2 regions of the Pseudomonas sp. HOU2 genome follow, and region 2 is predicted to be linked to the other one. Evidence: riboswitches for the same ligand, from Rfam matches in the RefSeq annotation. Region 2 holds a riboswitch; the other holds the start of a gene.
The links. Region 2 has a riboswitch for cobalamin ahead of cobO (cob(I)yrinic acid a,c-diamide adenosyltransferase). Riboswitches for the same ligand answer to the same signal wherever they lie in the genome.
Positions count from the first base shown of each region.

Region 1: another riboswitch for cobalamin. It lies ahead of ABV589_RS27020 (CbtB domain-containing protein); the one in region 2 lies ahead of cobO (cob(I)yrinic acid a,c-diamide adenosyltransferase).

Region 1 is NZ_CP160398.1:6,002,744-6,013,370, reverse strand. It holds gene cobW (cobalamin biosynthesis protein CobW) at 1-600, opposite strand, end outside; cobalamin riboswitch at 698-911, opposite strand; cobalamin riboswitch at 1,790-2,012, shown strand; gene ABV589_RS27020 (CbtB domain-containing protein) at 2,134-2,331, shown strand; gene ABV589_RS27015 (CbtA family protein) at 2,343-3,044, shown strand; gene ABV589_RS27010 (cobalamin biosynthesis protein) at 3,041-3,454, shown strand; gene cobM (precorrin-4 C(11)-methyltransferase) at 3,536-4,282, shown strand; gene nfuA (Fe-S biogenesis protein NfuA) at 4,456-5,040, opposite strand; gene ABV589_RS26995 (acyltransferase) at 5,110-6,123, opposite strand; gene ABV589_RS26990 (fatty acid cis/trans isomerase) at 6,306-8,588, opposite strand; gene metH (methionine synthase) at 8,744-10,627, shown strand, end outside.
Region 2 is NZ_CP160398.1:5,164,611-5,175,237, reverse strand. It holds gene cobU (bifunctional adenosylcobinamide kinase/adenosylcobinamide-phosphate guanylyltransferase) at 1-386, opposite strand, end outside; gene ABV589_RS23465 (cobyric acid synthase) at 535-1,986, opposite strand; gene cobD (threonine-phosphate decarboxylase CobD) at 1,983-2,975, opposite strand; gene cbiB (adenosylcobinamide-phosphate synthase CbiB) at 2,968-3,876, opposite strand; gene bluB (5,6-dimethylbenzimidazole synthase) at 3,873-4,523, opposite strand; gene ABV589_RS23445 (cobyrinate a,c-diamide synthase) at 4,520-5,902, opposite strand; gene cobO (cob(I)yrinic acid a,c-diamide adenosyltransferase) at 5,899-6,510, opposite strand; cobalamin riboswitch at 6,592-6,823, opposite strand; gene ABV589_RS23435 (hypothetical protein) at 6,987-7,571, shown strand; gene ABV589_RS23430 (sorbosone dehydrogenase family protein) at 7,640-8,953, shown strand; gene ABV589_RS23425 (C40 family peptidase) at 9,087-9,623, opposite strand; gene ABV589_RS23420 (NlpC/P60 family protein) at 9,843-10,457, opposite strand.

The DNA.
Region 1 (10,627 bases), 840 kb from region 2:
TACGCGAGCGAGGTCTTCAGGGCTGGTCTGGTCGGCCTTGTTGAGGATCACCAGATCGGCGCTGGCCAGTTGGTCGGCGAACAGTTCGTGCAGCGGCGATTCGTGATCCAGGTTCGGGTCAAGTTTGCGCTGGGCGTCGACCTGATCCGGGAACGCGGCGAAGGTGCCGGCGGCCACGGCCGGGCTGTCGACCACGGTGATCACCGCGTCAACCGTGCAGGCGCTGCGGATTTCCGGCCACTGGAAGGCTTGTACCAGCGGTTTTGGCAGGGCCAGACCGGACGTCTCGATCAGTATGTGATCGAGGTCACCGCGACGGGCGACCAGTTCGCGCATCACCGGGAAGAACTCTTCCTGAACCGTGCAGCACAGGCAGCCGTTGGCCAGTTCGTAGACGCGACCGGTGGCTTCTTCTTCGGTGCAACCGATGGTGCATTGCTTGAGGATTTCACCGTCGATACCCAGCTCGCCGAATTCGTTGACGATCACCGCGATGCGGCGGCCCTGAGCGTTGTCGAGCATATGACGCAGCAAGGTGGTTTTGCCCGAGCCGAGAAAACCGGTGACGATGGTGACGGGGAGTTTGGCCAGTGTTTTCATCGGATGCCCTTTGGCAAGGTGGCGGGCATACGGGACGAGATCCGCTGCGAGCGTGCGCGCGGAAGAATTCGCCACCGGATCACCCCGCCCGGTTGTAGTGAGAAATCTGTGACGAGGCAGGTCTCCTGGCTGACGGTGTTCAGGTTTTGAGCCTGGCGTTCGTTGCGCCTTCCCGCGGGCTCTGTGGATTGAGCTGGCAGTGGCGTGGCAACGAACTTCACCGTTCACAGTTGCGGGGGCAGCCGCGGCTTTGACCGCGTTCCCTTCTTAGCTTCGGCGTGGGCCGAAGAACCTCGAAGGTGCAAGGCTACGCATCGGGTGGTGACCGGTCAATGGTTGGATTGGGGGCATATCCGTTGCTTCGGGTGCTGCCGCTGGCGGTTTCGCTCTTACAGCGAGTCACCTTTTCCAAACGCCGAAAAGGTAACCCAAAAGGCTTTGCCCCGGCGTACGGCACTTCGCTGAGGCTCAGTGTTCCCTCGCTACGGTGTCCATCCGGGGGCATCGCCTATGGTTTGCTTCGCTGCACCTCCTCTCGATGTATGCGGCTTCGCCGCATGGCGCTGCGCGCCTACCCCCTGATGGACACCTACGCTCGGCCTGCCGAAGGGGCTGAAGATCAAAAGCCACATCAAGAGCCAGAGCCAATGCCAAAGCCAAAGCCAAAGCCAAAGCCAAGGCCAAGGCCAAGGCCAAGGCCAAAGCAGATCAAAAGATCACAGCCTTCGGCAGTTCCTACAGGGGATTGGGTGTATTCGGTTGGAAATTGGTCGGCTGTCAGGCCGCCATCGCTGGCAAGCCAGCTCCCACAAAAATCAACAGCAGATCGCACCCGCTTTTCACCACTCAACACGATGAGCGTTAGCTCGAGTAAAGCTTTTGATCTGAAGGCCCGTCGGCAGGCTGAGTGGAGGGATTTATCCGGGGGTGGGAGCGCAGCGACCGTTTGGCGCAGCCAAACACAGCGAGAGGAGGTGCAGCGAAGCAAACCGTAGGCGCTGCCCCCGGATGAATCCCGGAGCGAAGGAACCCGAGCCTAGGCGAGGGCCGAACGTCAGGGCATAGACCTTTTGGTTACTTTTGGGGCGTTTGCCAAAAGTGACCCGCCGTAAGGGCGGAACCGTAATCAGCAACACCCGCAGCAACGGATCCCCCCACAAAATTGACTACATTCCCCAACCCATGCTCTCCTACACAACTTGTTACGGGTGCCCTTCACAGGGTGAAACGGGAAACCGGTGAATCATGTGCTTTACTCAAAGCCATGTCAGTCCGGTGCTGCCCCCGCAACGGTAAGCGAGCGAAGCGTCAGATCCACTGTGCCAATGCGGCATGGGAAGGTGATGCTTGCAGGTCGGCCAGACGCCAACCCCTCGTGAGCCCGGAGACCGGCCCGCAACACACAGCACGCATGCTGCGTCGCTGAACATAACAAACCCGCGGTGGGCGGGCGCTGTTCGAACCTCTGCGTGCCTGACCCGCAGGGGTTTTCATGCGCTCTATTCACCCGCTGACACTCCAGAGGGAAGCGCCATGTCGATCATCAGCAGCACCGGCAGCAACACCGACAAAATCTCCAGCACCGCCACCTTGAGCCAACGCCTGACCGCCGCGATTGTCGCGTCGATCCTCGGCGCCAGCCTGGTTTACTTCGCCGGTTTCTCGCACATCGAAGCGGTGCACAACGCCGCCCACGATACCCGCCACAGCGCCGCGTTCCCGTGCCACTGAGACCTGCCGCCATGATCAAGCGTATTGCGCAAACCGCAGGTTTCACCGGGCTGCTGGCCGCCCTGTTGCTGACCTTGCTGCAAAGTTTCTGGGTCTCGCCACTGATTCTGCAGGCCGAAACCTTCGAGAAATCCGAACCGGTGGCCGTTCACCAACATGCCGACGGCGCCATGGCCGGGCACACTCACGACGCCGAAGCCTGGGAACCGGAAGACGGCTGGCAACGCGTGGTCTCGACCACCGGTGGCAATCTGGTGGTGGCGGTCGGTTTCGCCCTGATGCTCGCCGGCCTGTACACCCTGCGGGCACCGACCAAAACCTCACAAGGTCTGCTCTGGGGTCTGGCCGGTTACGCAACTTTCGTGCTCGCGCCGACCTTGGGCCTGCCGCCTGAACTGCCGGGCACAGCCGCAGCCGATCTGGCGTCGCGGCAGATGTGGTGGATCGGCACCGCCGCATCCACCGCTGTTGGTCTGGCCCTGATCGTGTTCAGCCGTCATTGGTTGATGAAGCTGCTGGGCGTGGCGATTCTGGCTATGCCGCACGTGATCGGCGCACCACAACCGGAAGTGCATTCGATGCTCGCTCCGGAAGCGCTGGAAGCCCAGTTCAAAATCGCTTCGCAGTTGACCAACGTGGCGTTCTGGCTGGCCCTGGGCCTGATCAGCGCCTGGTTGTTCCGCCGCAAAAGCGATGGTCAATACCACGCATGACCGATGACCGCGCAGCGCCGACCTTCGTGGTTGGCCTGGGCTGCCAGCGCGGCTGCCCGGCCAGCACGCTGCGCGCGTTACTCGATCAGGCATTGCAGGCGCATCGCATCGAGCTGGAAGCGGTCAAGGCCCTGGCGAGCATCGACTTGAAGCGCGATGAGCCGGGCTTGCAGGAACTGGCCGCACAACTTGCGTTACCACTGTTGTATTTCAGCAGCGACGAACTGGCCAGTTACCAGCAGCGACTCAGCCACCATTCGCAGATCGCCTATGAGCGCACCGGCTGCTACGGCGTGGCGGAAAGTGCCGCCCTGGCCCTTGCCGAGCAGTTGATTCAGGCACCGGCAAAACTGCTGATTTCCCGGCAAAAATACGCTCAGGCAACCCTGGCATTGGCCGGCGCTGCGTAAAATCCCGATAATCCCCCTGTTTGATCATGAGCAATCTTCATCTGAAGCGTTGCCCTGCCCCGTTTTTCACAGGATTTCTGCATGACTGTCTACTTCATCGGCGCCGGCCCCGGCGACCCGGAATTGATCACCGTCAAAGGCCAGCGGCTGATCCGCAGCTGCCCGGTGATCATCTACGCAGGCTCGCTGGTACCGGCTGCGGTGCTGGAGGGGCATCAGGCCGACACCGTGGTCAACAGCGCCGAATTGCATCTCGAACAGATCATCGAACTGATCAAAACCGCGCATGCCAACGGCCAGGATGTGGCGCGGGTGCATTCCGGCGATCCGAGTCTGTATGGCGCGATTGGTGAGCAGATTCGTTATCTGCGTGAGCTGAACATTCCGTTCGAAATCATCCCCGGCGTCACCGCGACCGCAGCGTGTGCGGCGTTGCTCGGCGCCGAGCTGACACTGCCGGACGTTTCGCAGAGCGTGATTCTGACCCGCTACGCCGATAAAACTGCCATGCCGGCGGGTGAGGAGTTGAGCAGTCTGGCGCAGCATGGCGCGACCATGGCGATTCACCTGGGGGTCAATCATCTGCAGAAGATCATCGCCGAACTGCTGCCGCATTACGGCGCGGATTGCCCGATTGCGGTGATACACCGGGCGACGTGGCCGGATCAGGCTTGGGTGGTGGGGACGCTGGAAGATATTGCCGCGAAGGTCGCAGCCAAAGGATTTCGGCGTACGGCGCTGATTCTGGTCGGGCGGGTGTTGAGCAGTGAGGTGTTCAGCGAGTCGTCGCTGTATCGCGCGGGGCATGCGCACCTTTACAGACCCTGAAAGCAATTGTGGCGAGGGAGCTTGCTCCCGCCGGATCGCGGAGCGATCCCAAAACCAGACAATCCACTCATCACGGGTAAATGCATTGTCAGGTTTGTGACTGCTTTGCAGTCAAGCGGGAGCAAGCTCCCTCGCCACAGCGCCGTTTTTCAGGCCCGCAGTGAACACCTTACTCAGTAGTAGGCGTTTTCTTTCTGCGTGTGGTCGGTCACGTCGCGCACACCTTTGAGCTCTGGAATACGCTCGAGCAAGGTGCGCTCGATGCCTTCCTTCAGGGTCACGTCGGCCTGGCCGCAGCCCTGGCAGCCGCCGCCGAACTGCAGCACGGCAATGCCGTCCTCGACCACATCAATCAGGCTGACCTGACCGCCGTGGCTGGCCAGTCCCGGGTTGATTTCGGTTTGCAGGTAGTAGTTGATGCGCTCGTTGACCGGGCTGTCGGCGTTGACCATCGGTACTTTGGCGTTTGGCGCCTTGATGGTCAGCTGGCCGCCCATGCGGTCGGTGGCGTAGTCGACGACGGCATCGTCGAGGAACGCTTCGCTGAACGAGTCGATGTAGGCGGTGAAGCTTTTGAGCCCCAGCGCGGTATCTTCAGGTTTTTCTTCGCCCGGCTTGCAGTAGGCAATGCAGGTTTCGGCGTACTGGGTGCCAGGCTGGGTGATGAAGACGCGGATGCCGATGCCCGGGGTGTTCTGCTTGGAGAGCAGATCGGCCAGGTAATCGTGGGCGGCGTCGGTAATGGTAATAGCGGTCATGGAAACTCCTCGCAGGCTTGGGCGCAGTTTACGCCAATCATTGCGCCGGACAAAGTCCTAGTATTTTTGTCAGGAAAGATTCTTGACAGGCTCGCGAGCCGATTCGCCGTCGATCCGCGTTTTAAGCCACTGATAGCTGCGTTTTTCCACCCATTCGTAGCTCAGCCACGAACCCACTGCGATAGCCAAGGCACAAATAGCGAACATCAGATACGGATTGATTCCATAGCGCCGGGCAATAAAACCACCGGCAGACAGCACCAGCACGTGCATCAGATACACCGAATAAGAACAATCACCGAGCAACTTCATCAGCCGATTACGCTCGACGTAGCGCTCAAGTGATATGCAGGCCATCACCAGCACCGCACTCGGCACGCCCCAGTTCAACAGCCTTGGCGCCGGCGCCAAGTGATAGATCGCCAACAACGCGACGCCCATCGCCAACAGTGGCAGCCACAGACCCGCACCGATCCAGCCCCGGCGATAGAGCACGCCAATGCCGATCCCCAGCAAAAATTCGTAGACGATGTCCGAACGGTAAAACTCGTTGAGCCAGCCGAACGCCTGACACACCGAAAACAGCAACGCGCCAACCACCAGCAAGCGCACCTGCCAGCGAAACACCAGCGCACAGGCAAACAACACATAAAAGAGCATTTCGTAGTTGAGCGTCCAGCCGACATTCAGCGTCGGATAAATCCCGTAGCCGCCGGGGTTTTGCGCAGGAATGAATAACAGCGACGCGAGGAAATGCGCCCAATCCACGGTCTGATCCGGCAACATCGGCCGGGCGAACACCACCAGCAACGCCATCAACAGCGTGTACAGCCAGTACGCCGGCACGATGCGAAACAGCCGAAACAGCAGAAATCGCGCCGGAGGCAACGACTTGCTTTCGGTAGACAGGAAAATCACCAGACCGCTGATGACGAAAAAGACATCGACGCCGACTGCGCCTTTGTCGATGAAGAACTGCCCGACCGGGCCGCTCGCCTTGAAGTCGAAAAAAATCTGCATGAAGTGGTGGCAGACCACCGTCCACGCGGCAAGCGCCCGCAGGGCCTGCACTGAAATCAACATGATCGGCTCCCGCCCACGATTCCTGAATCCCCACCGCCCCCCCTGTAGGAGCTGCGGCACGCTGCGATCTTTTGATCTTTGTTGTTAAAGAATCAAAAGATCGCAGCCTCGTTGCACTCGACAGCTCCTACAGGGTTTTTGCGGTGTTGCTTGGAATTGGGACAGCAGGTCGATCTCAACGATCAAAGATTCTCGTAGCGGTTCATGTCCAGCACGCCCTCTTCCACCGGATCGGTTTCATGGAGGTATTGGCTCAGGTCGTGGAAATAGAACCAGAATTGCGGATGACTGCGACGGATCCCCCAACGTTCGACGATTTTCTCGAAACGGTTGGCATCCTTGGCGTTTTCCATGGCATCGACAAACTCCGGCACTTGCTCGGCCGGAATGTTGAACATGAAGTTCGGATAGCTGCTGAGTACGCCCGGATAGATGGTCAAGGTGTCCAGCCCCGGCTGGTAGCGCAGCGATTCGCCCAGCAGGAACGCCACGTTGCTGTGTGCGCGGTTACGCAGCAGGCTGTAAACCTCGCGTTTGCCGCTGCGGGTTTCGATGCGCAGCATGGTCGCTTCCGGCAGTTGATCGATAACCTTCAGACCGGCCGCCGGGCGTGACGTCAGGCGACTGAGTGCCTGCTCGGCGTTCTGCAGCGCCGGGTCGATATTCGGCCGCGAGCAGTAGGCGCCGTCACAACGATTGATCGGGTCGGGCCGCGCATTGAGGTCGCCGTAACGCGCCAGCAACTGCATGGCGAAGTCGTATTTCGGGTCTTTCTCATCGAGTTTCAGCGCGGTCGGCTTGTCGTCGTCGATGGCTTCGTAGTCGAGCCACATCTTGAACTGGCCGCTGCTCTGATACCAATCGTCCAGGTAGTCCTCGCGGGAATCGGCTGGCATCAAACGCAGGAAATTCTGCTCGGCGCCGTTGCGGATCAGGTCGAAATACAGGCGGGTCTGCGCCTGATGGGAGACGTTGCCGAACACATCGAAGTTGACTGCCAACTGATAATAGGTGCGCTCCAGCAGCGGATAGTCGAACAGCCACATGGTCTGTGGCACTTCGCCAATCAGGCCTTTGGTCACCGACGCACTGTCGAAGTGGCGGAAAATGCTCAGCAGCGCGTTGTCGTTGCCGGCCCACAGGGTCGACCAGCTCGGCGGCGGCTGGTCGGCGTAGCTGTCGCGGCGCAGGGCCTCGTATTCATTGCGCTTGTTGCGGTAGTTGTGCCACAGGCTCAGGACACTGCCGACGTCATCGTTCTGCCCCGGCATCGCCAGCAACGGCGTGGCCTGGCCGCGATAGTTCGGGTCGGTGATGTACAGGTCATGTTCCGGGGCCTGGAACAGCGCCCAGAAGTTGTCGCGAATCACGTCCGTCGCAATCTGCCCACGGCACACCGGCCCGCGAATGAAGGTGCGCACGAAGTATTCGGCGTTATCGAGCATGAACTGATAACGCGCCTGCGCCGGGATCGCCTCGAAGGTGGCGAATGGGTTGGCCCGGCTCTGCGGGCCGTAACCCGGCAACGCATTGACCTGCCAGTTGCCGCTGTAGAACAGACTTTTTACCCGCGCCATCTTCGCCGCGCTCAGCGGATAGGTGATGTGGGTCTTGTGCACGATCACCCCTTGCACCGGCCACAAGCGGTAGTAAACCTGGGTGCCCGGGTCGTCATTCGGGCGACGGGTGGCGATCAGGTCGATCGGCTGGCCGGTCGGCGTGCGTGAACGCACCCATTGGAAGTAGTGGCCCGGCTCGCCGTCCTTGAAGTAGATATGCGCCAGGAACCAGTGCTCGAACAACCAGCGCCCGACCAGACTCTGCCGCGCCCCCGGAGTGTTGAGCAGATTTTCCCACTGGACGATTTGCAGCGCTTCTTTTGCGCTCGGCGCCAGGCCTTGCTCGTCGATTGGCGCACCGGACGCCAGCCAGCGTTGCAGGGTCTGGTATTGCTGATCGGTGAGGCCAGTCACCGCCAGCGGCATGCCTTCTTTCGGGTGGGCGCCGGCGTAGCCGTCAAACTCGGCGGGCATCGCGCACATGTTTTCCCGTTGCAGGCCGAGGACGATGTCTTCCGGCAGCTTGGCATTCGGGGTCAGCGGGGTTTTGTGCCCCAATTCCAGCATCCGCGCCATCAACGCGGCCTGGCTGCCTTGGGCATCGAGTACCGAATAAAAGCCTTTCTGCTGCCAGGCGCGTTTGCCGAAGGCGTCGTAGAACAGCCGCGTGGTCGGCGCCGCTTGCGTGCGCTCACCATCGTAGACCGGCATCTTGCTCGCGCCCCGCCCTGCGCCTTCGCCGCTGCCCAGATTGAGCTGGCAGGCAGAGTCGTAGCAGGCATGGCAGGCCACGCATTTCTCGGTGAAGATCGGCTGAATATCTCGGGTATAAGAGATCGCAGGCTCTTGCGCAACGGCGCCCCAGCTTAAGAACAGCAAGAAAATGCTGATGACGCGGTACGACATGCCCTTGATCCCGATCCTGAAAAAAACGCCGCGATTCTACAGTATGACGCTCGTACCAACATGAGCGATATTCATGCAAATAGCCTGCATGCTCCAAAAGCGCACAGGTTTGTTATGATCCCGGCCCTTCGTCATGGTCTTTTCGAGTAGTCCCAATGTCCGATCGCAGCGTCCGCCTTCAAGCTCTCAAGCAAGCCCTCAAAGAGCGCATCCTGATACTCGACGGCGGCATGGGCACGATGATCCAGAGCTACAAGCTCGAAGAACAGGATTATCGCGGCAAACGCTTTGCCGACTGGCCAAGTGACGTCAAGGGCAACAACGACCTGCTGGTGATCACCCGTCCGGACGTGATCGGCGGCATCGAAAAGGCTTATCTGGATGCCGGCGCCGACATTCTGGAAACCAACACCTTCAACGCCACGCGCATTTCCATGGCCGATTACGGCATGGAAGAGCTGGCGTACGAATTAAACGTAGAAGGCGCACGACTGGCGCGCAAGATCGCCGACGCCAAGACCGCCGAGAACCCGGACAAGCCGCGTTTCGTCGCCGGCGTGCTCGGCCCGACCAGCCGCACCTGCTCGCTGTCGCCAGACGTCAACAACCCCGGCTACCGCAACGTCACCTTCGATGAGCTGGTGGAAAACTACACTGAAGCCACCAAAGGCCTGATCGAGGGCGGCGTCGATCTGATCCTGATCGAAACCATCTTCGACACGCTCAACGCCAAAGCCGCGATCTTCGCCGTGCAAGGCGTGTTCGAAGAGCTGCACATCGAACTGCCGATCATGATTTCCGGAACCATCACCGATGCGTCCGGCCGCACTCTGTCCGGCCAGACCACTGAAGCGTTCTGGAACTCCGTGGCCCACGCCAAGCCAATCTCGGTCGGCCTCAACTGCGCCCTTGGCGCCAGTGAACTGCGTCCGTACCTGGAAGAGTTGTCGAACAAGGCCAGCACCCACGTGTCGGCGCACCCGAACGCCGGTTTGCCGAACGAATTCGGCGAGTACGACGAACTGCCGGCGCAAACCGCCAAGGTCATCGAAGAATTCGCCCAGAGCGGTTTCCTCAACATCGTCGGCGGTTGCTGCGGCACCACACCTGGCCACATCGAAGCCATCGCCAAAGCCGTGGCCGGTTATGCGCCGCGACAGATTCCGGACATTCCCAAGGCTTGCCGCCTGTCCGGTCTGGAGCCGTTCACCATCGATCGCAGCTCGTTGTTCGTCAACGTCGGCGAGCGTACCAACATCACCGGTTCCGCCAAGTTCGCCCGTCTGATCCGTGAAGACAACTACACCGAAGCCCTGGAAGTCGCCCTGCAGCAGGTCGAGGCCGGCGCGCAGGTGATCGACATCAACATGGACGAAGGCATGCTCGATTCGAAGAAGGCCATGGTGACCTTCCTCAATCTGATTGCCGGCGAGCCGGACATCTCCCGCGTGCCGATCATGATCGACTCGTCGAAATGGGAAGTTATCGAAGCGGGTCTGAAGTGCATTCAGGGCAAGGGCATCGTCAACTCGATCAGCATGAAAGAAGGCGTCGAGCAGTTCATCCATCACGCCAGACTGTGCAAACGCTATGGCGCGGCGGTGGTGGTGATGGCGTTCGACGAAGCCGGCCAGGCCGACACCGAAGCGCGCAAGAAAGAAATCTGCAAACGCTCCTACGACATTCTGGTCAACGAAGTCGGCTTCCCGCCGGAAGACATCATCTTCGACCCGAACATCTTCGCCGTGGCCACCGGCATCGAAGAACACAACAACTACGCTGTGGACTTCATCAACGCCTGTGCCTACATCCGCGACGAGCTGCCGTATGCGCTGAGTTCCGGCGGCGTGTCCAACGTGTCGTTCTCGTTCCGTGGCAACAACCCGGTGCGTGAAGCGATTCACTCGGTGTTCCTGCTGTACGCGATCCGCGCCGGCCTGACCATGGGTATCGTCAACGCCGGTCAGCTGGAAATCTACGACCAGATCCCGCAGGAACTGCGTGACGCCGTCGAAGACGTGATCCTCAACCGCACGCCG
Region 2 (10,627 bases):
ACACCCATTCCGGTCTCGTTGCTGACAAAAATGATTTCTCCCGGCAATGACGCCAGGCAGTCCAGCAGGGCTTCGCGCTCGGCGGCGAGACGCGCGGCGTCATCGAGCATCAGCAGATTGGTCAGCCACAGGGTCAGGCAATCCACCAGCAGGCAACGCTCGGCACTGGCGTTTTCACGCAGGACGCGGGCCAGTTCCAGCGGCTCTTCGATCAGCGCCCATTCGGCCGGACGCCGGGCGCGGTGATGGGCGACGCGCGCGTTCATTTCGCCGTCCAGCGGTTGGCTGGTGGCGATGTAAGTGACCGCCAGATGGCTGTCGCTGGCGAGTTTTTCCGCCAGGCGACTTTTGCCGGAGCGGGCGCCGCCGAGGATCAGTTGGAGCATTTTTTTATCCAGAAAAAGTTTAGTGAGATCACCGGCCCCTTCGCGGGCAAGCCCGCTCCCACAGGGTTCAGCTGTGTTCACAAAATATGTATCCGACATCGAACCCTGTGGGAGCTGGCTTGCCAGCGATGGGGCCTGGACAGGCCGCTCAAATCCCGCAGAGCTGACGCAGCAGCCCGGTATCCAGATGCTGCTCCACCAGATCCGCCAGCCGCTCGATATCGCGCTCGCGCAAGCCGTGGTAATCCACCTCCTGCACATCGCTCAACCCGGCCCAGCGCAGCAACGCGGCACTGGCTTGCGGCGACTCGAACAAGCCGTGCAGATAAGTGCCGAACACCTGCCCGTCCAGACTCATCGCGCCGTCGCAACGACCGTCATCCAGATGCACCGCAGCGTTCTCCAGCGCCAGCCCCACCGTCACGCCCGCATGGATTTCATAGCCACTGACCTCAGCGTTTTCCAGCGCCAGATGCCCACGGACATTGCGCAATTGCTTCTCGGCTTCCAGCGTGGTTTCGAACGCCAGCAAACCCAGACCGACACTCGAACCCGGCGCGCCTTCCAGACCCAGCGGATCGTGCACCTGCTCGCCGAGCATCTGCAGACCGCCGCAGATCCCCAGCAACTTGCCGCCGTAACGCAAGTGCCGATTGATCGCTGCGTCCCAGCCGTTGGCGCGCAGATACGCGAGGTCGCTGCGCACGCTTTTCGAGCCCGGCAGGATGATCAGGTCGGCGGCAGGAATCGCCTGCCCCGGGCCGATGAATTGCAGATCGACCTGCGGATGCAGACGCAGCGGATCGAAGTCGGTGTGGTTGCTGATGCGCGGCAGCACCGGCACCACCACTTTCAGCACTTGCTCGGCCTTGTCGGTCTGGCGCTGATCGATGCCGTCCTCGGCTTCCAGGTGCAGATCCATCACGTACGGCAGCACACCGACCACCGGTTTGCCGGTGCGCTGTTGCAGCCAGTCGAGGCCCGGTTGCAGCAAAGCAATGTCGCCGCGAAAGCGGTTGATGATGAAGCCTTTGACCCGCGCCTGTTCGCTCGGCGACAGCAACTCAAGGGTGCCGACCAGATGCGCAAACACCCCGCCGCGATTAATGTCGGCAATCAGCAGCACCGGGCAATCCACCGCCTCGGCAAAGCCCATGTTGGCGATGTCCCCGGCACGCAGATTGATCTCGGCCGGCGAGCCAGCGCCTTCGACCATCACCAGCGGATACGCCGCGCTGAGCCGCTCGTGCGACGCGAGCACCGCTTGCATGGCGATGGCTTTGTAGTCGTGATACGCCACCGCGTTCATGCTGGTGACCGCGCGGCCATGGATGATTACCTGCGCGCCGGTGTCGCTGTTGGGCTTGAGCAACACCGGGTTCATGTCGGTGTGCGGTTCGAGATGCGCGGCTTGCGCCTGCACCGCTTGCGCCCGGCCGATCTCGCCGCCGTCGGCGGTCACCGCGCTGTTGAGCGCCATGTTCTGCGGTTTGAACGGCACCACTGCCACGCCCTGACGGGTGGCCCAGCGGCACAGCGCCGTCACCAGCGTGCTTTTACCGGCATCGGAGGTGGTGCCCTGAACCATCAAGGTTGTCATTGGATTTCCTTGGCGAAAGCTTGCAGCGCCTGTTCGAGGCGCGCCTCTTCAGCGGCGTTGGCAGGCAGGCCAAAACGCAGGCTGCTGTTGTGGGTGAAGATGCGCAGAAGGATGCCGCGTCGGGCCATGAATTCGTGCAGCGCCGCCGCGTGTTCGGTGATCAGCCACTGAAACAGCGCGCAACCACCGTGGGGTTTGAAGCCGTAGCGCTCCAGCAACAGCGCCAGACGTTCGCTGGCCTCGTCGCTGCGAATACGTTGCCGGGTATGCGCTTCGGTGTCTTGCAGGCAGGCCTGACCGAGCACCCGCGTCGGCCCGCTGACCGCCCAGGGTCCGACCTGTTCCGCGAGCAATCTGAGCAACTTGCGCTCGGCCAGCACAAAGCCCAGACGCACCCCGGCCAGACCGAAAAACTTGCCGAACGAACGCAGCACAATCAATCCGATCTGGTGGGCATGCGGCGCCAGACTCAGCTGCGGCGTGTTGTCCATGAACGCTTCATCGACCACCAGCCAGCCGCCACGCTGAGCCAGCCGCGCGTGCCAGTCGAGCAGCCGCGCCGGGGTCAGGCTCAGGCCGGTGGGGTTGTTCGGATTGACCACCACCAGCACGTCGAGGCTGTCGAGAAAGAATTCGACTTCCTGCTCCAGCACTTCGCGCACGATGTAACCACTGCGCCGCCAGGCCTCGGCGTGCTCGGCATAACATGGCGACAACACTCCGACCTTGCCGGCGCGGCGCAAACGCGGCAGCAACTGGATCGCCATCTGCGAACCGGCCACCGGCAGCACCTGCGAGGCGCCGTAGTAATCGCACGCAGCCTGTTCCAGGCCGTCGTCGGTTTCCGGCAAACGTGCCCAGGCGCGCAACGGAATAGGCGGCACCTCAAACGGCCAAGGGGCGAGGCCGCTGGACAGATCGAGCCAGTCGGCTTCGGCAATCCCGTAATCGAGTGCAGCCTTGCGCAGCCGGCCACCGTGCTCAAGCATAGAATTCAGCCCCCACGCAGAGAATCAGCAGCCATAACCATACCCCGCGCTGGACCAATTGCCAGCCGCGATCAATCGAATCGGCATCCGCCGGCGGACCTTCGCCCAGTTGCGGACGCTCGTGCAGTTCGCCGTGATAGATCGCCGGGCCGCCCAGTTCGACATTCAACGCGCCGGCACCGGCCGCCATCACTGGACCGGCATTCGGGCTGTCCCATTGCGGGCCCTGGCTGCGCCAGCATTTCCATGCAAGCCGGGTGTTGCCCAGCAGCGCGTAGGTCAGCGCCACCAGCCGGGCCGGAATGTAGTTGAGCACGTCGTCGATCTTTGCCGCGCACCAGCCGAAGCGCTCGAAGCGCTCGTTGCGATAGCCCCACATCGCGTCGAGCGTGTTGCTCAGGCGATAAAGCACCACCCCCGGCGCACCGGCCACGACAAACCAGAACAGCGCGGCGAACACCGCGTCACTGCCGTTCTCCAGTACCGACTCGGTGGCCGCGCGCGCAACAGCGGTGCTGTCCAGTTCGCTGGTCTGGCGGCTGACCAGATAGCCAACACGCTTGCGTGCTTCTTCCAGATCATCACTGCGCAGGGCTTTGGCCACGGGCTCGACGTGTTCGCCGAGGCTGCGCATGCCGAGGGCGCAATACAGCGCCAGAATCTCGACGATCCAGCCCATATACGGCGCCCAGGAAAACGCCGTGGCGAGCAGCGTCAGCGGCAGCACCGCGATCACCCACGCGGTGACCCCGTGACTGCGCCAGCCGCGCCCGCCCGCGTTGAAACGGCGCTCGATGCGCCCGGCAAAATTGCCGAACGCCACCAGCGGATGCCAGCGTTTCGGTTCACCCAGCAGCGCATCCAGCGCAACCGCGGCGACACTCAACAACGCCACACTCATTGATTCACTCCCCAATAATTTTCGTACAGCAACTCATTGAGCGGCCGCGCCTGCGCCCACCCTTCGAGTACCAGCATCGGCGCCGGATAGAATGCCTCGACCGGCCCCAGACACAACACCGCCAGCGGTTTGGCCCCGACCGGCAGCTGCAGCAGATCGGCCAGTGCCTGCGGTTCGAACAGCGAGACCCAACCCATGCCCAGTCCTTCGGCACGGGCCGCCAGCCACAGATTCTGGATCGCACAGGACAGCGAGGCCATGTCCATTTCCGGCAACGTGCGGCGGCCGAAAATGTGTTTTTCACGATCGTCCATCAGCGCCGCGACCAGCACTTCGGCGCAGTCGTTGATGCCTTCGACCTTGAGCTTCATGAACTCGTCACTGCGCTCGCCGAGGGCCTCGGCGGTGCGGATGCGCTCTTCTTCGACGAGGTTCTGGATCTGCCCGCGCAAGGCGCGATCGCTGATGCGGATGAAGCGCCACGGCTGCATCAGGCCGACGCTGGGCGCCTGATGCGCGGCTTCGAGCAGGCGGCGCAGCAGCTCCGGTTCGACCGTGCCGCCGGTGAAGTGGCGCATGTCGCGGCGTTCGGCGATGGCTCGGTAGACGGCTGCGCGTTCGGCCTCGGAATAGGCGTTGTCGGTCATGGCCTCTTCGCGAGCAGGCTCGCTCCCACAGGGGTTAGGTGATCCAATGTGGGAGCGAGCTTGCTCGCGAAGGCGGCCTCGAGATCTGGCGCTAACAATGCAGCAATCGCCGTCGGATTCGACGGAAAGTAGAAATGCACGTAAGACGCGGTCATCCGCCCTTCCCGATAAACCGCTTCGGCCCCGCGCCCGCCATTGGGGCTGATGCCCCGGGCAATCGGGGTCAGTTCGGTGCTGGTCAGGGAATGATGATAGGTGTGACCGCGCAACGAACCTTCCGGCAAATCCACCGCTTGCAGCGCCAGTGCCGCCAGACGTTTTTGCATCACCGCCTCACCGCGCAGCAGGCCGACCAGTTCGGCGCGGGTGCCGTCGACATCGGTCAACGCGTCGAGCAGATAGAGCATGCCGCCGCACTCGGCGAGCAGCGGTTTACCGGCGGCGTGGTGCGTACGGATCGCATCGAGCATCGCGGTGTTTTGCGATAACGCGACGTGGTGCAATTCCGGGTAGCCACCGGGCAGATACAGACTGTCGGCTTCGGGCAACTGCGTATCGCGGATCGGCGAGAAGAAGCTCAACTCGGCGCCCATCGCCCGCAGCAGGTCGAGGCTGGCGCCGTAGGTGAAGGCAAAGGCTTCGTCGCGAGCGACGGCAATGCGCACACCGTCGAGCAGCGGTTCGGCAGGAATCATTTCAGGCGCGGCGAATTCCACGGCAGGTGGCAGCGCTACCTCGCAACTGCTGGCCAAGGCTTCGGCGGCGGCATCGAGACGCAGGTCGAGGTCATTCAGTTCGCTGGCCTGCACCAGACCTAGGTGCCGGCTCGGCAACTCGATCCCGGTTTCCCGGGACAGCGCGCCGTACCAGCGCAAGCCTTCGGTGAGGCTGCCTTCGAGCAATTGCGCATGACGCAAGGTGCCGACGCGGTTGGCCAGCACGCCGGCAAACGGCAGGTCCGGCTGATAACGCGCCAGCCCCAAAGCCAGGGCGCCAAAGGTCTGGGCCATGGCGGTGCCGTCGATCACGCCGAGCACCGGCACACCGAAATGCCGCGCCAGATCAGCGCTGGACGGCGTGCCGTCGAACAGGCCCATCACACCTTCGATCAGGATCAGATCGGCTTCGGCGGCGGCTTCCCACAACAGGCGGCGGCTTTCTTGCTCGCCGACCATCCACATGTCCAGTTGATACACCGGCGCACCGCTGGCGCGCTCGAGAATCATCGGGTCGAGGAAGTCCGGGCCGCACTTGAACACGCGCACCTTGCGCCCCTGATTGCGATGCAAGCGCGCGAGTGCGGCGGTGACGGTGGTCTTGCCCTGACCGGAGGCCGGCGCGGCGATCAGTACCGCCGGGCAGTGACGTGGTTGATTCAAAGTTCGACGCCTTTCTGCGCTTTGATGCCGGCCTGGAAGGCGTGTTTGAGCATGCCCATTTCGGTGACGGTATCGCCCATTTCGATCATTTCCGGCTTGGCCGCGCGACCGGTGACGATCACGTGTTGCATCGGCGGACGTGCCTGCAGATCGCTGAGCACCTGATCCAGATCGAGGTAGCCGTGCTTGAGCGCGATGTTCAGCTCATCCAGCACCACCAGGCCGATCGACGGATCACGCAGCAGCTCGCGGGACACGGCCCACGCGGCTTCGGCGGCGGCGATGTCACGCTGGCGATCCTGGGTTTCCCAGGTGAAGCCCTCGCCCATCACGTGAAAACGCACTTGTTCAGGGAAGCGGCGGAAGAACAGCTCCTCGCCAGTGCTGTTGCGGCCCTTGATGAACTGCACCACGCCGCACTGCATGCCATGGCCCATGGCGCGGGCAAGCATGCCGAACGCCGAGCTGCTTTTGCCTTTGCCATTGCCGGTCAACACCAGCACCAGGCCGCACTCGTCAGGCGAATTGGCGATGCGTTCGTCGATCACGGCTTTTTTACGCTGCATACGCGCCAGGTGGCGTTCGTCGCGCTCGGGGGAATCGGTCATGAGGGGAGCTCTCCGTTGAGGCTGGATAACGGCGGGCAGGCACAAGAATAGACGGCAAAAAGCCTGGCATCGCCCACCGTGATGCCGCTGGATGGATCAGGCCGGTCTCCGGGCTCATGAGCGGCGAATCGCCAGACTGCGCGCCTTCCCGCGTCGGTCGACACAGTGGCTCAATGCGCAGTTTTCACTCATTTACCGTTGCGGGGGCAGCGCCGGGATCGTGATCGTTCTTCACCTGAAGACAACCCTCACCGGCTTCCCTGTTTCACTCTGTCGACACGCGTCACAGAGCACCTGAAACAAGCCGCGAAGGTTAGAGGGTTGGGGGTGGAGCGTCAATTAAAGAGGGGGCCGTCGGGCGAATAACTGCCGTCGATCAATTATCTGGCGCCATTCTTGTGCCACACTGATACAAATGATATCAAAGAGCCATGCTTTTCTCGAAAAAGCCCATCACAACAATAAGGATGATGACGATGCAAGGCATGATCATCAGCAACCCGCGCCTGGAATTCCTGCGCCCGATGCTCGAACGCTGGTTTGACTGTATCGACCGCTACAACGCCATTCGCGGCGACAACGACACCCCTTACTGGCATGACGAGAAAGCCAATCTCGGCTTGCTCTCTGCGGCGGCATGGATGGCCGAGCTGGTGACCCTTTGTGATACCTCGACCCGAAAGCAGAACGAGGACGGCGAGCGCAATGCCCGCGCCGATCTGTTCATTGCCGGGCCTGAAGACCGCGCCTACCTTCAGGCCACCCAGCGCTGGCCGCGGGTCAACAATCTCAACCTGACCCAGACCCTGCTGGACATCACCAGCGATGCCAAACGCATCAGTTTTGCCAGCGACCTCAAGCTCGGCTGCCTGTTCGTCGCCCCGCAAAAGGCCCAGCACAGCGCCAGCCCCGAAGAACTGCAGGACATGGTCGACGACCTGCAAAAGGAACATAGCTGCGCAGTGGCCTGGTATTTCCCCTACGCCTACCGCAAATTGCGCAGCGAAGCGGGCAATTATCATCCGGGCATCGCCGTGCTGTTCAAAGAGGCCCGCGGTTGAGCGGTTGAACCATCGCACGCCTGTGCTTCTCTATGATTAGGTCAATGCATTCATAGGGAAGATCAGTAATGCGCAAGTCCCAGCTCGCTCTCGTCATCGCCCTCGCCGGAGGGCTCACCGCCTGTGGTGAATCCTCCAGCCTGCAAGTCTCCGACGGCACCGGCCCGTCACCGAAACTGCCCGAACCGAACAAGACCCTGATCCCGACGGTGAACATCGCCCCGGCGATCGGCTGGCCTGCGGGTGGTAAACCGACCGCCGCGGCCGGCACGCAAGTGGCCGCATTCGCCGAAGGCCTCGATCACCCGCGCTGGCTCTACGTGCTGCCCAACGGTGATGTGCTGGTGGCGGAAACCAACGCGCCACCCAAGCCTGACGACAGCAGCGGCATTCGTGGCTGGGTGATGAAGAAAGTCATGGGCAAGGCCGGCGCTGGCGTGCCGAGCCCGAATCGCATCACCCTGTTGCGCGATGCCGACCACGACGGCGTGGCCGAGACCCGCACGGTGTTCTTGCAAAACCTCAACTCGCCGTTCGGCATGACCCTGGTCGGTAATGACCTGTATGTCGCCGACACCGATCGCCTGCTGCGCTTCCACTACGAACCCGGCGCGACCGAGATCAAAACCCAGCCGATCAAAGTCACCGACTTGCCGGGCGGCACGCTGAACCACCACTGGACGAAAAACGTCGTCGCCAGCAAGGACGGCAGCAGGCTGTACGTCACCGTCGGCTCGAACAGCAACGTTGGCGAGAATGGTCTGGATAAAGAAGAAGGTCGCGCGGCGATCTGGGAAGTCGATCGCGCCACCGGCAATCACCGGATCTTCGCCTCGGGCATCCGCAACCCCAACGGCCTGGCGTGGGAGCCCACCAGTGGCGCGTTGTGGACAGCGGTCAACGAGCGTGACGAGATCGGCAGCGACCTGGTGCCGGATTACATCACCTCGGTCAAGGACGGCGGCTTCTACGGCTGGCCATTCAGCTATTACGGACAGCACGTGGATGTGCGGGTGAAGCCGCAGAATCTGGATCTGGTGGCCAAGGCTATCGCCCCGGACTACGCCGTCGGCCCGCATACCGCTTCATTGGGCTTGACCTTCGCCGAAGGCAACAGCCTGCCGGCGCAGTTCAAGGAAGGCGCCTTCATTGGCCAGCACGGCTCATGGAACCGCAAACCGCACAGTGGCTATAAAGTGATTTTCGTCCCGTTCGCCGCCGGCAAGCCGAACGGAGCACCGGTGGATGTGCTGACCGGTTTCCTCGACAAGGACGAAAACGCCTTGGGTCGCCCGGTAGGCGTGGTGATCGACCAGCAAGGTGGTTTGCTGGTGGCCGATGATGTGGGGAACAAGGTGTGGCGGGTGTCGTCCGCCAAGTAACTTTTGCCTGACCTGAAACAACTGTAGGAGTGAGCCTGCTCGCGATGACGGTGTCACATTCAACATCAGTGTTGATTGATCAACCGCTATCGCGAGCAGGCTCACTCCTACATTGGACTGTGAGCTCTTTGAATTACGGGTTACGCGCCAGATGCTCCGGCTGCAGCACCCGCTTGGCACTCAGATACGCCTTCTGCCAGTAAGCCTTTGACAGGCTGTCCAGCTTCACCGTGCCGCCGGTGGCCGGCGCATGCACGAAGCGCCCTTCCCCGACGTAAATCCCCGCATGACTGACCTGTGAACCGCCGTTGGTGGCGAAGAAGATCAGATCGCCGGTCTGCAAACCCTCTTTGCCGACGTTCGGCGCCTGCATCACGATCATCTCGCGCGTCGAGCGCGGCAAGGAAATGCCAGCAGCATCGCGGTAGACGAAACCGATCAGGCCACTGCAATCGAACCCGGAGTCCGGTGTGTTGCCGCCCCAGCGATAAGGCGTGCCAACCAGGCCCAGCGCGCGAAACAGCACGTCTTCAGCAGCCGGCGAAAAAGCTTGGGAAGGTCCGAACACGACCGGGGCACGTACCACGGGCGCAGGCGGCGGCGTGCGGCTGGCGCAGGCGCTGAGCAGCGCTGCGAAGAAGATCAAAGCAAGGCGGGCCGACATCGTCATAAGCAGAACATCCTGATCTGGCTGCGGCTTTCTCTGCCGAATGGACAGAAACAAAACCGCCTGCGGAGCACGCAGGCGGTTTGCCATCAATATAGATACAGGATTCTAGCGGCTATACGACAAACTTCAAGTAAGACTTTAACTTCACCTTGTAAAGTTTAGGTCTACTCCGTGCCGGAGCCGTTTTTTGTCGCCACGGACGTGACGACAACGGGGGAATTACTTGCGAGCGGTGACCACGGTCGGTGCCATCGCGAGGGCGCGCTTGGCTTCGATGAAGGTCTTGCTCCAGTAGCTGTCACCCAGGCTGTCGATGCGAACACCGCCGCTGCGACGACTGCTGGAGTGGATGAACTGGTTGTCACCCAGGTAGATCCCGGCGTGGCTTACACGACCGCGACGACCATTGGTGGCGAAGAACAGCAGATCGCCCGGCTCAAGGTTGCCGCGCGAGACCAGAGGCGCATCCACGTTGATCATTTCACGGGTGGAGCGCGGCAGATTCATGCCGGCTTCTTCGCGGAACAGATAACCGATGAAACCGCTGCAGTCGAAGCCGGCTTCAGAGGTGCCGCCGAAACGGTAACGGGTACCGATCAGGGACATGCCGCGTTCAAGGATGCTGTCGGCCAGAACCGGAAGCTCGTACGGCTTCTTGTTGAAGTCCGAGAGTTCCTTTTCGGTGTCCAGCTCTTCCTGGTAAATAACGGAAGACTGGGCAGTGGCAGAATTTTTAACCTGTTGAGGCTGCTCTTGAACTGGAGAATGAGCAGCGCAACCGAACAACAGGGTGACGAGTGCGAGAGGCACGAGGGGTGCGAAGCGATTTAGCATGGGCACGACCGTGGCTGAAGTTGTAAAGAAGCCGAGACTATGCCCGCTATCGGCCTCATTTGCAAATTCAATCGATCTTTTTGTGACTTCCCGGTTTCTCGTTTACATCTAAGCGCTTAAGCCCATTTGAGTCGATACGCGGTCTGCACAGGGTGCGGAAAAGCGGATTT